Regions from separate parts of the Streptosporangium sp. NPDC049046 genome, predicted to be linked through region 1. Evidence: riboswitches for the same ligand, from Rfam matches in the RefSeq annotation. Region 1 holds a riboswitch; the other holds the start of a gene.
The links. A riboswitch is a leader RNA that binds a small molecule or an ion and turns the genes downstream of it on or off. The one in region 1 is predicted to bind cobalamin.

Region 2: another riboswitch for cobalamin. It lies ahead of metE (5-methyltetrahydropteroyltriglutamate--homocysteine S-methyltransferase); the one in region 1 lies ahead of AB0B96_RS31970 (ABC transporter substrate-binding protein).

Annotation. Positions count from the first base shown of each region.
Region 1 is NZ_JBEZEZ010000028.1:84,749-90,081, reverse strand. Features, by position in the region: gene AB0B96_RS31985 (ATP-binding cassette domain-containing protein) at 1-179, shown strand, start outside; gene AB0B96_RS31980 (hypothetical protein) at 176-724, shown strand; gene AB0B96_RS31975 ((2Fe-2S) ferredoxin domain-containing protein) at 855-1,238, shown strand; cobalamin riboswitch at 1,347-1,543, shown strand; gene AB0B96_RS31970 (ABC transporter substrate-binding protein) at 1,674-2,669, shown strand; gene AB0B96_RS31965 (iron ABC transporter permease) at 2,681-3,742, shown strand; gene AB0B96_RS31960 (ABC transporter ATP-binding protein) at 3,739-4,521, shown strand; gene AB0B96_RS31955 ((2Fe-2S)-binding protein) at 4,598-5,269, shown strand.
Region 2 is NZ_JBEZEZ010000039.1:157-5,489, forward strand. Features, by position in the region: partial or broken gene AB0B96_RS36035 (ketopantoate reductase) at 1-465, shown strand, start outside; gene AB0B96_RS36040 (hypothetical protein) at 954-1,556, shown strand; cobalamin riboswitch at 1,606-1,819, shown strand; gene metE (5-methyltetrahydropteroyltriglutamate--homocysteine S-methyltransferase) at 1,938-4,172, shown strand; gene AB0B96_RS36050 (hemerythrin domain-containing protein) at 4,269-5,030, opposite strand; gene AB0B96_RS36055 (superoxide dismutase) at 5,323-5,333, opposite strand, start outside.

The sequences.
Region 1 (5,333 bases):
AGGGCGGCGGCGACCTGGTCGAACCCGCTCCCGGACAGCCGTTCTTCGTTCGGCGCAGTTGCTGCCTGTACTACCGCCTGCCTAACGGCGGCAAATGCGGCGACTGCGCCCTCATCGACCCCGACACGCGCCGCGAGCAGTGGGCGCTGACCCTGCGACAGGCCGGAGGACCCGCATGAGCCACACCGTCGTCGAGGAACACGGCACCGGCACCCTGCACGTGTGGGCGCTGCCCACCGACGAGCGCACCTTGCTGTCGCTGGTCACCGACATCTTCGAGCACCACTGGGAGCACATCTGGTTCGGGGTCATCGTCCAGGGCGCGGCCTGGGAGGTCGCCGCCCCCAACGCGCCCGAACGCATCAGCCTGTACGACGGATATGTCACCGTCGACTTCGGCCGCTGGCACTTTCACCTGTGCATCGGCGAGCACACCGCCAGCGGCCCCGAACTCGGGCGGATCCGCCGCTGCGCCCGCGCCGAGCTCTACCGCTCGATCAGCGCCGACGGCCACCCCGTCTCCTGGGGGATGCGGATGTTCAACGGCCAGGGCGACCAGCTGATGACCGTGCTGCTGCCCAACCCGTTCCTCACCGACCGCCAGCAGATCCTCGACCCGCCCGACTACGACCGGCTGATCGCCTGGGACGAGCTTCGAGCCGCCTATCTCGGAATCGGCCCCGATCCATTGGACCGCGCCGGAAAGGGCTTCAAGCACGGATAAGAGGGGGGCTCCGCCGCCGTGTGGCGTCGTGTGCTGGAAGCGTGACGGTGCGGGAGAGCTACCGGGTGCCCGGAGTCAGCACGTATGGCGGTCGCGTATCGCGCCGCCAGCCCGCCTGAGGAAGGAACGCATGAAAAGGATCACCGTGTGCCGGGACTGCTGCTGCGGGAGCGTGCGGAAGGTACCCGCCCTCGACCACGACGAGCAGATCCGCCGGTTGGCCGAGGTCGCCGACGTCCGCGTGACCGAGTGCCTTGACGTGTGCGACCAGGCCAATGTTCTCATCGTGCAGCCGACCCCGGAGGGGCGGGCGGCCGGTGGCCGTCCGGTGTGGCTCGCCCTCGTCAACGACGAGGATGCCACGGCCGATGTCGCCGAGTGGGTTCGCGCTGGTGGTCCCGGCCTGGTTCCGTTGCCGCCGATCCTTGAGCTGTACCGTTTCACCCCGCCGCGCCGCTTGCCGCCCCGCGAGGTCGACCCTCCGATGACGAACACCTCAACCGCGCGCCGGTGACATCGGTCCGGCGAAAAGACCAGCGTGTGGTGCTGAAGCCACTCCGCGCCAGGATTGCCGAGCCTTTGTCTCCACCCGCACTTCCCAGGACAAGGGTGCCCTGCTTGTGCGCATCGACCCGCTTCGTGTGATGATGATGCCGAAGGCGAGCGCGGACTGAGGAAGCCGGTGTGAATCCGGCGCGGTCCCGCCACTGTGATCGGCGAGCGAATCCCCACCATGCCACTGCCCCTCTCCGGGGTGGGAAGGCGGGGACGAGCCTCGACCCGAGAGCCAGGAGACTCACGCGGTCGCCTCCTCGATGAACTGGGGCGGATTTCCCCGGAGAGGAGTGGGCTCTCGTGCCCGTCGAGCCGGTGGCCGCGCCGAGAAGCCCTGAAGTGTTCCCTCTTTCAGATCCGCCCCGTTGCGCAGATTCCGTGAGAGGAACACGTCATGACGGGCAGACGCCCCATTCCCCTGCTGCTCGCCCTCCTGGTGTCCGGAGTGCTGGCCGCCTGCGGCGGCATCCCGGCTGAGAATGTCCCGGCCGCCGCTCCGGCGGCCTCCGCGCCTGCGGGCTTCCCGGTCACCCTTGACAACTGCGGGGTGAAGAGCACGTACGAGCAGCCGCCGCGGCGGGCGATATCCATGAACCAGCACGCCACTGAGGTGATGCTGGCGCTCGGCCTGGAGAGGTCGATGATCGGCACCGCCTACCTCGACGACAAGGTGCTGCCGGAGTATCAGGCGGCCTACGACGCCATCAAGGTCGTCTCGAAGGAGTACCCGGCGTATGAGGCCCTGCTGGCCGAGGAGCCCGACTTCGTCTACGGCGGCTTCGGCAGCACCTTCGACGAGAAGGAGGGCCGCAGCCGGGACGCCCTGCACAAGGCCGGCATCAAGACATACCTGAATATCGAGGGGTGCGCCGAAGGTGCGGTGTCCCTGGACCTGATGAACACCGAGATCCGCAATGTCGCGAAGATCTTCGGCGTCTCCGACCGGGCCGAACCGTTGATCACCACACTGCGGGCGACCCTCGACGGTGTGAAGGCCAAGCTCGGCGACACCGCCCCGGTCAAGCTGTTCGTCTACGACAGTGGCGACAAGACCGCCTTCACCGCCGGCGGCAAGGGCGTCGGCAACGAGATCATCAAGCTGGCCGGGGCACAGAACGTGTTCGCCGACGTCGACAAGATGTGGGGCGACGTCTCATTCGAGCAGGTCGCCGAGCGCGCGCCCGACTGGATCGTCATCTACGACTACGGCGACCAGCCGGTGGCCGACAAGGAGAGGTTCTTGCTGGCCAACCCGGCGCTGAGGGACGTACCGGCCATCAGGAACAAGCGGTTCGCGGTGCTGCCTTTGTCGTCGGTGGTCCTCGGCGTACGGGCGCCCGGAGCCGTCGAGGCGCTGGCCCGCCAGTTGCACGCCGACCGCTTCAAGTGAGACCAGTTCAAGTGAGCGAACCGGTCGCAGGCGCCGTGCCGTTGGCGCAGCGCCCGGGGGTGCCGTATCCGATCGTGCTCGGCCTGCTCGTGCTCCTGGTCGGTGGGGCGCTCACCGCGGCCGTCGCGGCCGGGTCGGTGGCCCTGCCCGCAGGGCAGGTGTGGGGCATCCTGCTCCACAACCTGCATCCCGCCCTGGCCGAACCGGCCTGGACACCGGTGCGGGAGACCATCGTGATGGACGTACGGCTGCCGCGGGTCGTCCTGGCGGGGGTGATCGGCGCGGGCCTGTCGGTCTGCGGCATGGCCCTCCAAGCGCTGGTGCGCAACCCGCTGGCCGACCCGATGCTGCTGGGAGTCTCTTCTGGCGCGAGTGTCGGGGCGGTCACTGTGGTGGTGTTCGGCTTGAGCGTGTTCGGCGCGTTCAGCCTGCCGATCGCGGCCTTCCTCGGCGCGCTGGCCGCGCTGGTGGCGGTCTACTTCCTGGCCCGCTCGGGCGGGCGTATGACGACGGTGCGGCTGGTGCTGGCCGGGGTGGCCATGGCCGAGGTGCTCTCGGCCGTGGCCGGCTTCCTGATCGTGACCTCCAACGACCCGCACAAGACGCAGGCGGCGGTGCGCTGGATGCTGGGCGGCCTGGCCGGCACCACCTGGACGGTGGTGTGGATCCCGGCGATAGCCGTCCTGGCCGGGACCCTCGCGCTAGTCGGGGTGTCGCGGCCGCTGAACCTGCTGCTGGCAGGGGAGGAGGCCGCGGCCTCGCTCGGGCTGGATGTGCACCGTTTCCGGGCGGCGCTGTTCGTGCTGGTCGCCATGATGATCGGCACGATCGTCGCGGTCAGCGGGGCCATCGGCTTCGTAGGGCTGATCATGCCGCATGTCGTCCGGCTGCTGATCGGCGCCGATCACCGCCGGGCGCTCCCGGCCACCGCGCTGCTGGGCGCGGCCTTCCTCATCGTGGCCGACCTGGCCGCCCGCACCCTGATCGCGCCGGAGGAGATCCCGGTGGGCATCATCACCGCGCTGGTCGGCGGGCCGTTCTTCCTGTGGTTGATGCGGAGGCGCTCCAAGTGACACTGACCGTGGAGAACGTGTCGGTCCGCGTCGGCGACCGCGACCTGGTCCGCCAGGTCTCGTTCGAGGTCGCCGAGGGGGAGATGCTCGGCTTGGCCGGCCCGAACGGGGCGGGTAAGTCGACGCTGCTGCGCACCCTCTATCGGGCGCGTAGGCCGACCGGCGGCCGGGTGCTGCTGGACGGTGAGGACGTGTGGCGCATGCCCGCGGGGCGGCTGGCCCGTCAGCTGGCCGCGGTCCTGCAGGAGAGCGGCGGCGACTTCGAGCTGTCGGTGTACGACGTCGTCGCCATGGGCCGCACCCCGCACAAACGGGCCTTCGACGGCGACAACGTGGCCGACAAGGCGATCATCGCCGACGCGCTGGGGCGGCTGGATGTGGCCGATCTGGCGCACGCGCCCTTCGACCGGCTCTCGGGCGGGGAGAAGCAGCGGGTGCTGATCGCGCGGGCGCTGGCCCAGCGGCCGACCACGATGGTGCTGGACGAGCCGACCAACCACCTGGACCTGCGCCACCAGTTGGACGCGCTGAACCTGGTACGCGGCCTCGGCGTCACCGCGGTGGTCGCCCTGCACGACCTCAACATGGCCGCCGCCTTCTGCGACCGCGTCTGCGTCATGGACGCCGGTCGCGTCGTCGCTCTCGGCACCCCCGCCGACGTGCTGACCCCCGCCCTGCTCGCCGAGGTCTACCGGGTGGACGCCGAGGTGGCGATCCACTCGGTGACAGGGGTGCCGCAGGTGAGTCTCCGAACCGCAGGGAGCCGCGCCACGAAATAAAACCTTTTTGCGCAAAAGCCGGATCCGCCATCCGGCTTGTTAGCCGTGCGATTTTAAAGAACGGAGCTTCGGCACAATGGAATCGGCATCGACTGAATCGATTCTGACGGCCCTCGAAGAGGTCGCCGGGTTCGGCTCGTTCTTTTCTCTGCGCATCGGCGGCGACGCGGCCGGGTGGCACGACGTGAAATGCGACTACGAACGCGGTTTCACCGACCTGGTGGAGGCGACGGCCACCAGGTACGGCACCCGTGAGCTGCGCATCGGCGCCTCGATCGCCCAGCTCGGCCACGCCGCGCGGCTCTGGTCTCCACTCCTGGCCACCGTGCTCACCCACGCGGTGGTGCCCGACCTGACCCGTCTGGACCGCGCCGACGAGGGCCCGGATCTCCGCCTGCCTACTCCTACGGGATGGCATTACGAATCACCGGCCCAACTCTATGACCTGGTGATTCGCCGCCACCTGGAACCGCTGGCGGCCGGCCTGCGGGTTAAGGTCGCCCCCGGCCTGCTGTACGGCAACGCCGCCTCCGCCCTGGCCGAGGCAGGTCGCGCGATAGCCGCCATGCGCCCGGACCTGGCCGGACCCGCCACCGGCCTGGTCACCGACCTGCTGGCCCGCGGCCATCTGGCGGGAAAGGGAGCGCTCATCTCCCCTGAGCTGGCTTTCCGGCGCACCACGTGCTGCCTTTATTACCGGGTGCCCGGCGGTTCCAAATGCGATGACTGCTCATTGGCGAAGAAATGAATTCTTGAATTCACCGCGACCGTATGCCTATGGTGTTGCGTGTAGTTCGCACCTGCAAATCACC
Region 2 (5,333 bases), on a different contig from region 1:
CGGGCCGTACGCCAGGCGTTTCGCGAGGCCGGACTCCGGTTCAGGGAACAATCCGATTTCCGCGGCTGGTTGTGGATCCATTTCGTGTTCGACGCGGGCCTGCACTCCCAAAGCCTGAGACTGGGCTCGTTGTCCAAGCTGATAGGGGCGACGGACGACCTGCGCGAGGCGCTGCTGGCCATCCGCGAGCTTCTGCCGCTCCTCCAGGCGCGCGGTGTCGACCTGCGACGTCACCGCGGTGTGCTGTCGTTGCGTGCGCCCACCTGGCTGACGGCCCCCGTGCTCGCCTGGCTGACCGCTCATGTCGCGCTCGCGCGCGTGAATTTCGCGGCGCACTCCGATCCCGACGCCGAGGAGCCACGTGAGGTCTGCCGGGACACCCTGGCCGAAGCACGACGGTTGGGCATCTCGGTACCGCGACTGGAAGCGGCGGAACCACACTTCGCCCGCGAGATGACGGACTGAGTGAACGGCCACCTATAACAACGGAGTACGGGCAACCGGCCGCGCTTCACTTCGGCAGGCAACCGGGGCGACCAGGACACGGACCGGCATCGGCACCAGGCCGGCTCCGCAACGGCGAGAGCCCGGTCACAACCGTCCTCCGCCCGCGTAACGGCGCCGGACCGTGCCTTCCGGAGTGCGCCAGGAGACCCAAGTTATTTGACGAACGGACTTCGCCGTACCGGGAGCGCCTGGATGAACCCTTCAGGGCGGCGGAGCGTCCCTTAGGTGTGAAGAAATTGCTTTTGACCATTGCGATGCTTGCGTCGTTGTGCGCCTGCGGCCAGTCCGGTGCCGGTCCGGCACTCACTGTGGCCGGAAGCGAGACGATCGTGTTGCCGCGGGCCGATCAGCCCAAAGCGCATCGGCCCACCCTGGAGCGGCTCAAGCGAGAGGCGGCGTCGTCGGGTCGGCCTTTGGAGGAGGTTGTCAAGCGGTACGCGACCCGGATGGCTGCTACCTCGTCGCCCAAGCCGACGGACTTCGAGGGTTACGACCCCGCGGTGACCGACCCGGGCGTGACGATCGACGGCATTCCCTACGCCGAGTTGGTCGACCTTGGGACCATCGCCAGATCGGAGGGCATCTCCTACGAGGAGGCCATCGACCGCTTCGGTTCGCAGTCGTCCAACAGTCAGGTGATCGACAAACTTAATACGGAGTTTCCCGACGAGATCTCCGGCGTCAGGTACGTCGACGACCAGCGAGGGCTGCGCGTCGGCTTCAAGGGGCCCATTCCGACTCGCGCGATCGAGTTGGCCAGGACCCTCCCCGTGGAGGTCACCCTGATCGGCGGCAAGGGATTCTCGGCCGCGGAGCTTCGGCAGGCCCAGGACACGGTCGTGTCCTGGCTCCAATCCCGTCCTGAGGTGGCCACGATGACGACGCACCCAGATGACGAGACCGGCCACGTCAAGGTCACAGTTCAGCCGAAGGTGATGCCGGACGATGCGGAGGAGTTCAAACGTGGGCTTCAGCTCCCGCAAGTGGACAATCCGCACATCACCATCGAGGTCACGCTCTCCGCCGAGTCGGTCGCCGTTCGCCCGTAGTGAGCCACCGACGCGCACACGACTGGGCCCGAACGGTGGCCGGGCCGTTAAGCTCTCCGGTGTGGATGGTTCGCCCGTCTCCTTCGGGGGGCGAGCGTCGTAAGAGGGAACCCGGTGTGAATCCGGGACTGCCCCGCAGCGGTAAGCAGGAACGACCGCCGTCACAAGCACTGGGCGCGTGCCTGGGAAGCGACGGCCAGTAGGTCATGCCTCAGGCATGGTGCCCGCGAGTCCGAAGACCTGCCTCCGCCCGCGTGCCGCTCGGCGCGCGGTGGTCCGCGGCCTCGTGGGAGGGCCTGGGACGCGCTCGCCGGGGTCCTGCTCCGCGTTGCGTTTCTCTCTCCTGCCTGGCCGCATACTGGCGAGACGAGGGAAGTTGCCATGAGGACGACCGTTTTGGGCTACCCGCGCATCGGCGCGCATCGGGAGCTCAAATTCGCCACCGAGGATTTCTGGGCCGGCACGATCGGCGCCGACGAGCTGGAGGCGGCCGCCGCGTCGCTGCGCGGCTCGGTCTGGACCGAGCTGCGTGACGCGGGCCTTGATGCGATCCCGTCGAACACGTTCTCGTTCTACGACCAGGTGCTCGACACCACGGTCATGATCGACGCCGTGCCCGCGCGTTACCGCGACCTCACCGGGCTCGACCGGTACTTCGCGATGGCGCGAGGCACCGCCGAGCTTCCGCCCCTGGAGATGACCAAATGGTTTGACACCAACTACCACTACATCGTCCCCGAGATGGCGTTGGACACCCGGTTCCAGCTCGCCGGAGGCTCGGCCGCCAAGCCCGTGGCCGAGTATCTAGAGGCCAGGAAGCTCGGCATCGAGACGCGGCCCGTGCTCGTCGGCCCGCTCACCTATCTTCTGCTGGCCAAGGCCGCGCCGAACTCACCTGAGGGATTCACCCCGCTCGACCTGCTGGACTCCCTGGTGGAGACCTACGCCGAGTTGCTGGAACGGCTGGCGGGCGCGGGCGCGCAATGGGTGCAGTTCGACGAGCCTGTCCTGGCCCGCGACCTCGGGGCCCGGGAGATCGAAGCGCTCGGGCGGGCCTACCGGCGGCTTGGCGGCCTGCCCAGCCGTCCGAAGATTCTGCTCGCCACGTACTTCGGCGCCGTCGGCGCGCAGGCGCTACGGATGGTCGCCTCCACCGAGGTCGAGGCGATCGGGCTCGACTTCGTCGCCGGACCCGGCAACCTGGAGGCGGTGGCCTCGGTCGGCGGGCTGGCCCGCAAGACCTTGGTCGCCGGCGTGGTCGATGGCAGGAACGTGTGGCGCACCGACCCCGCGCGGGTGAAGTCGACGTACGCGGTGCTGCTCGGGTTGGCCGACACGGTGGAGCTGAGCAGTTCCTGTTCACTGCTGCACGTTCCGGTCGACCTCGACAGCGAGACGGCACTGGACCCGGCGGTCCGGGCGCGGCTGGCGTTCGCCCGGCAGAAGGTCGCCGAGCTGGTCGGTCTCGCCGCCGATCTACGTTCCGAGAACCCGTCGGCCGTGAAACCCCCCGCCGTACCGGCCGATCCCGACGTCCGGGCCCGGTTGGAGGCTCTTGGTGACGTGCGGCGAGCCGATCGAGCGGTCCGGTTCGCGGCGCAGCGGGCCAAGCTGGGATTGCCCGAGCTGGCCACGACGACGATCGGCTCGTTCCCGCAGACCGCGGAGATCCGCAAAGCCCGCGCCGATCACAGGGCGGGACGGATCGACGAGAACGCCTACGTCGAGGCGATGCGCGCCGAGATCGCTCGCGTGATCACGCTTCAGGAGGAGCTCGGCCTGGACGTTCTCGTCCACGGCGAGCCCGAGCGCAACGACATGGTCCAGTACTTCGCCGAGCGACTCGACGGCTACGCCGCCACCGACCACGGCTGGGTTCAGTCGTACGGTTCCCGCTGTGTGCGCCCGCCGATCCTGCACGGCGACGTCTCCCGCCCCGAGCCGATGACGGTGGAGTGGGCCTCCTACGCCCAGTCGCTCACGTCCAAGCCGGTCAAGGGTATGCTCACCGGGCCGGTGACGATGCTGGCCTGGTCGTTCGTCCGCGACGACCAGCCCTTGGCGCAGACCGCCCGCCAGGTCGCCCTCGCGCTACGCGACGAGATCACGGATCTGGAGGCCACCGGGATCGGGATCGTCCAGGTGGACGAGCCGGCGCTGCGCGAGCTCCTGCCGCTCCGCAAGGACGACCAGGATGTCTATCTGGCCTGGGCGATCGGGGCGTTCCGGCTGGCCACCTCCGGCGCCGCCGACTCCACCCAGATCCACACCCACATGTGTTACTCGGAGTTCGGCGAGATCATCAGCCCGATCGCCGACCTGGACGCCGACGTCACCAGCGTCGAGGCCGCCCGCTCCCACATGGAACTGTTGCCCTACCTGACCGAGGTCGGCTACGCCAACGGCATCGGCCCCGGCGTCTACGACATCCACTCACCGCGCGTCCCGACCACCGAGGAGATCGAAAACAACCTGCGCAACGCCCTCCAGGCCGTTTCGGCCGACCGTCTGTGGGTCAACCCCGACTGCGGGCTGAAGACCCGCGGCTACCCCGAGACGCGAACCGCCCTGGCCAACATGGTCGCCGCCGCCCGAGCTATCCGAGCGGATCTCTGATCAGTGCCGCTTCCCGGCCCGAAGCCCTGCTTCGGGCCGGCGTTCAGGAAGCTTCCTGGCCACACACCGCATGATCGCGTTCAAGTCATCGACAGCTCACCCCCGGGGAGTGAACTGGGCCAGGTCGTAGATGCCGAGGCTCTTCTCGATGTCGGCCACCTGGTTGACGACACCTGCGAAGCCGGCCGTACCGAAACGGCGGTGTTCCTCATCTTCGAAGATCTCGCCCAACTCGGCGAACTGCTTGGCGGAGACGACTTCGCGCAGGGCGGGGAAGACGACGGTGTCCTCGCGCGCCTCGTGCGGTTCGTACATGCGGATGAAGACGGCCATGTCGGCGACCAGGGCGCGGCGGGTCTGGGCGGACGGCGTCGCGACGCCGGTCGTGCCGGTGGCGTTCAGGATGCGGCCGGTCACCGTGCGTCCGCGCCGATGTTGCTGGAGCAGCACCGTGACGGTGCCGGTGAGCTTGCCGGCCTTGACCAGCGGCGGGAAGACGTACTTCTCTTCCAGGCGCTCGTGGTACTCCTCGATGAAGGAGCGGATGAGGCCCGCCGATGCGTGCAGCGCCTGGGCCGGTACGACCTGGCCGCTGTCGATGCGCCGGATCCCGTCCCGGTAGATGAGCAGGATGCGCTTGAGCACGCCGTGCTCGCGCATCAGATCCTCAGGTGGGGTAACGGGTTCGATCTGCCCGGCCGGGGTGGAAGGCGTCGGCGAGGTGGCGTAGGAGACGTTGGTGGTATGCGTCCCGCAAGCCGTCAGCGCCGATCCGCAGACCACCACGAGCGGCAGGCCGAGCAACTCGCGCCGGTGCACAGGTGGCCTGTCGGCGCACGTCTGGTCGTCCCGTCCCACCGGCCGCATCCCGAGCCCTCAGTTCATCTGCCGCATGCCCGCGCATCACGGGCATGCCCGGGTTCAGACGATCCGATACGACGAATCGGGTAATGCCTGATCAAGGTCCCAATCAGGGGACGATCTGCCAGGGGCGCATCGTCTCGGTGTTCTCGTGGCCCCCATGACGCTCCCAGGAAACCGGGTGATGACGTGGGAGGCGACTATCTGGATGTGCAGGGGGCGGCGCCCGGCCGTCCGGTTGGACCATTCGCCAAGGAAGGACGGACGGTCGGGCGCCGCGGTCATGGGGTCAGGCGCCCT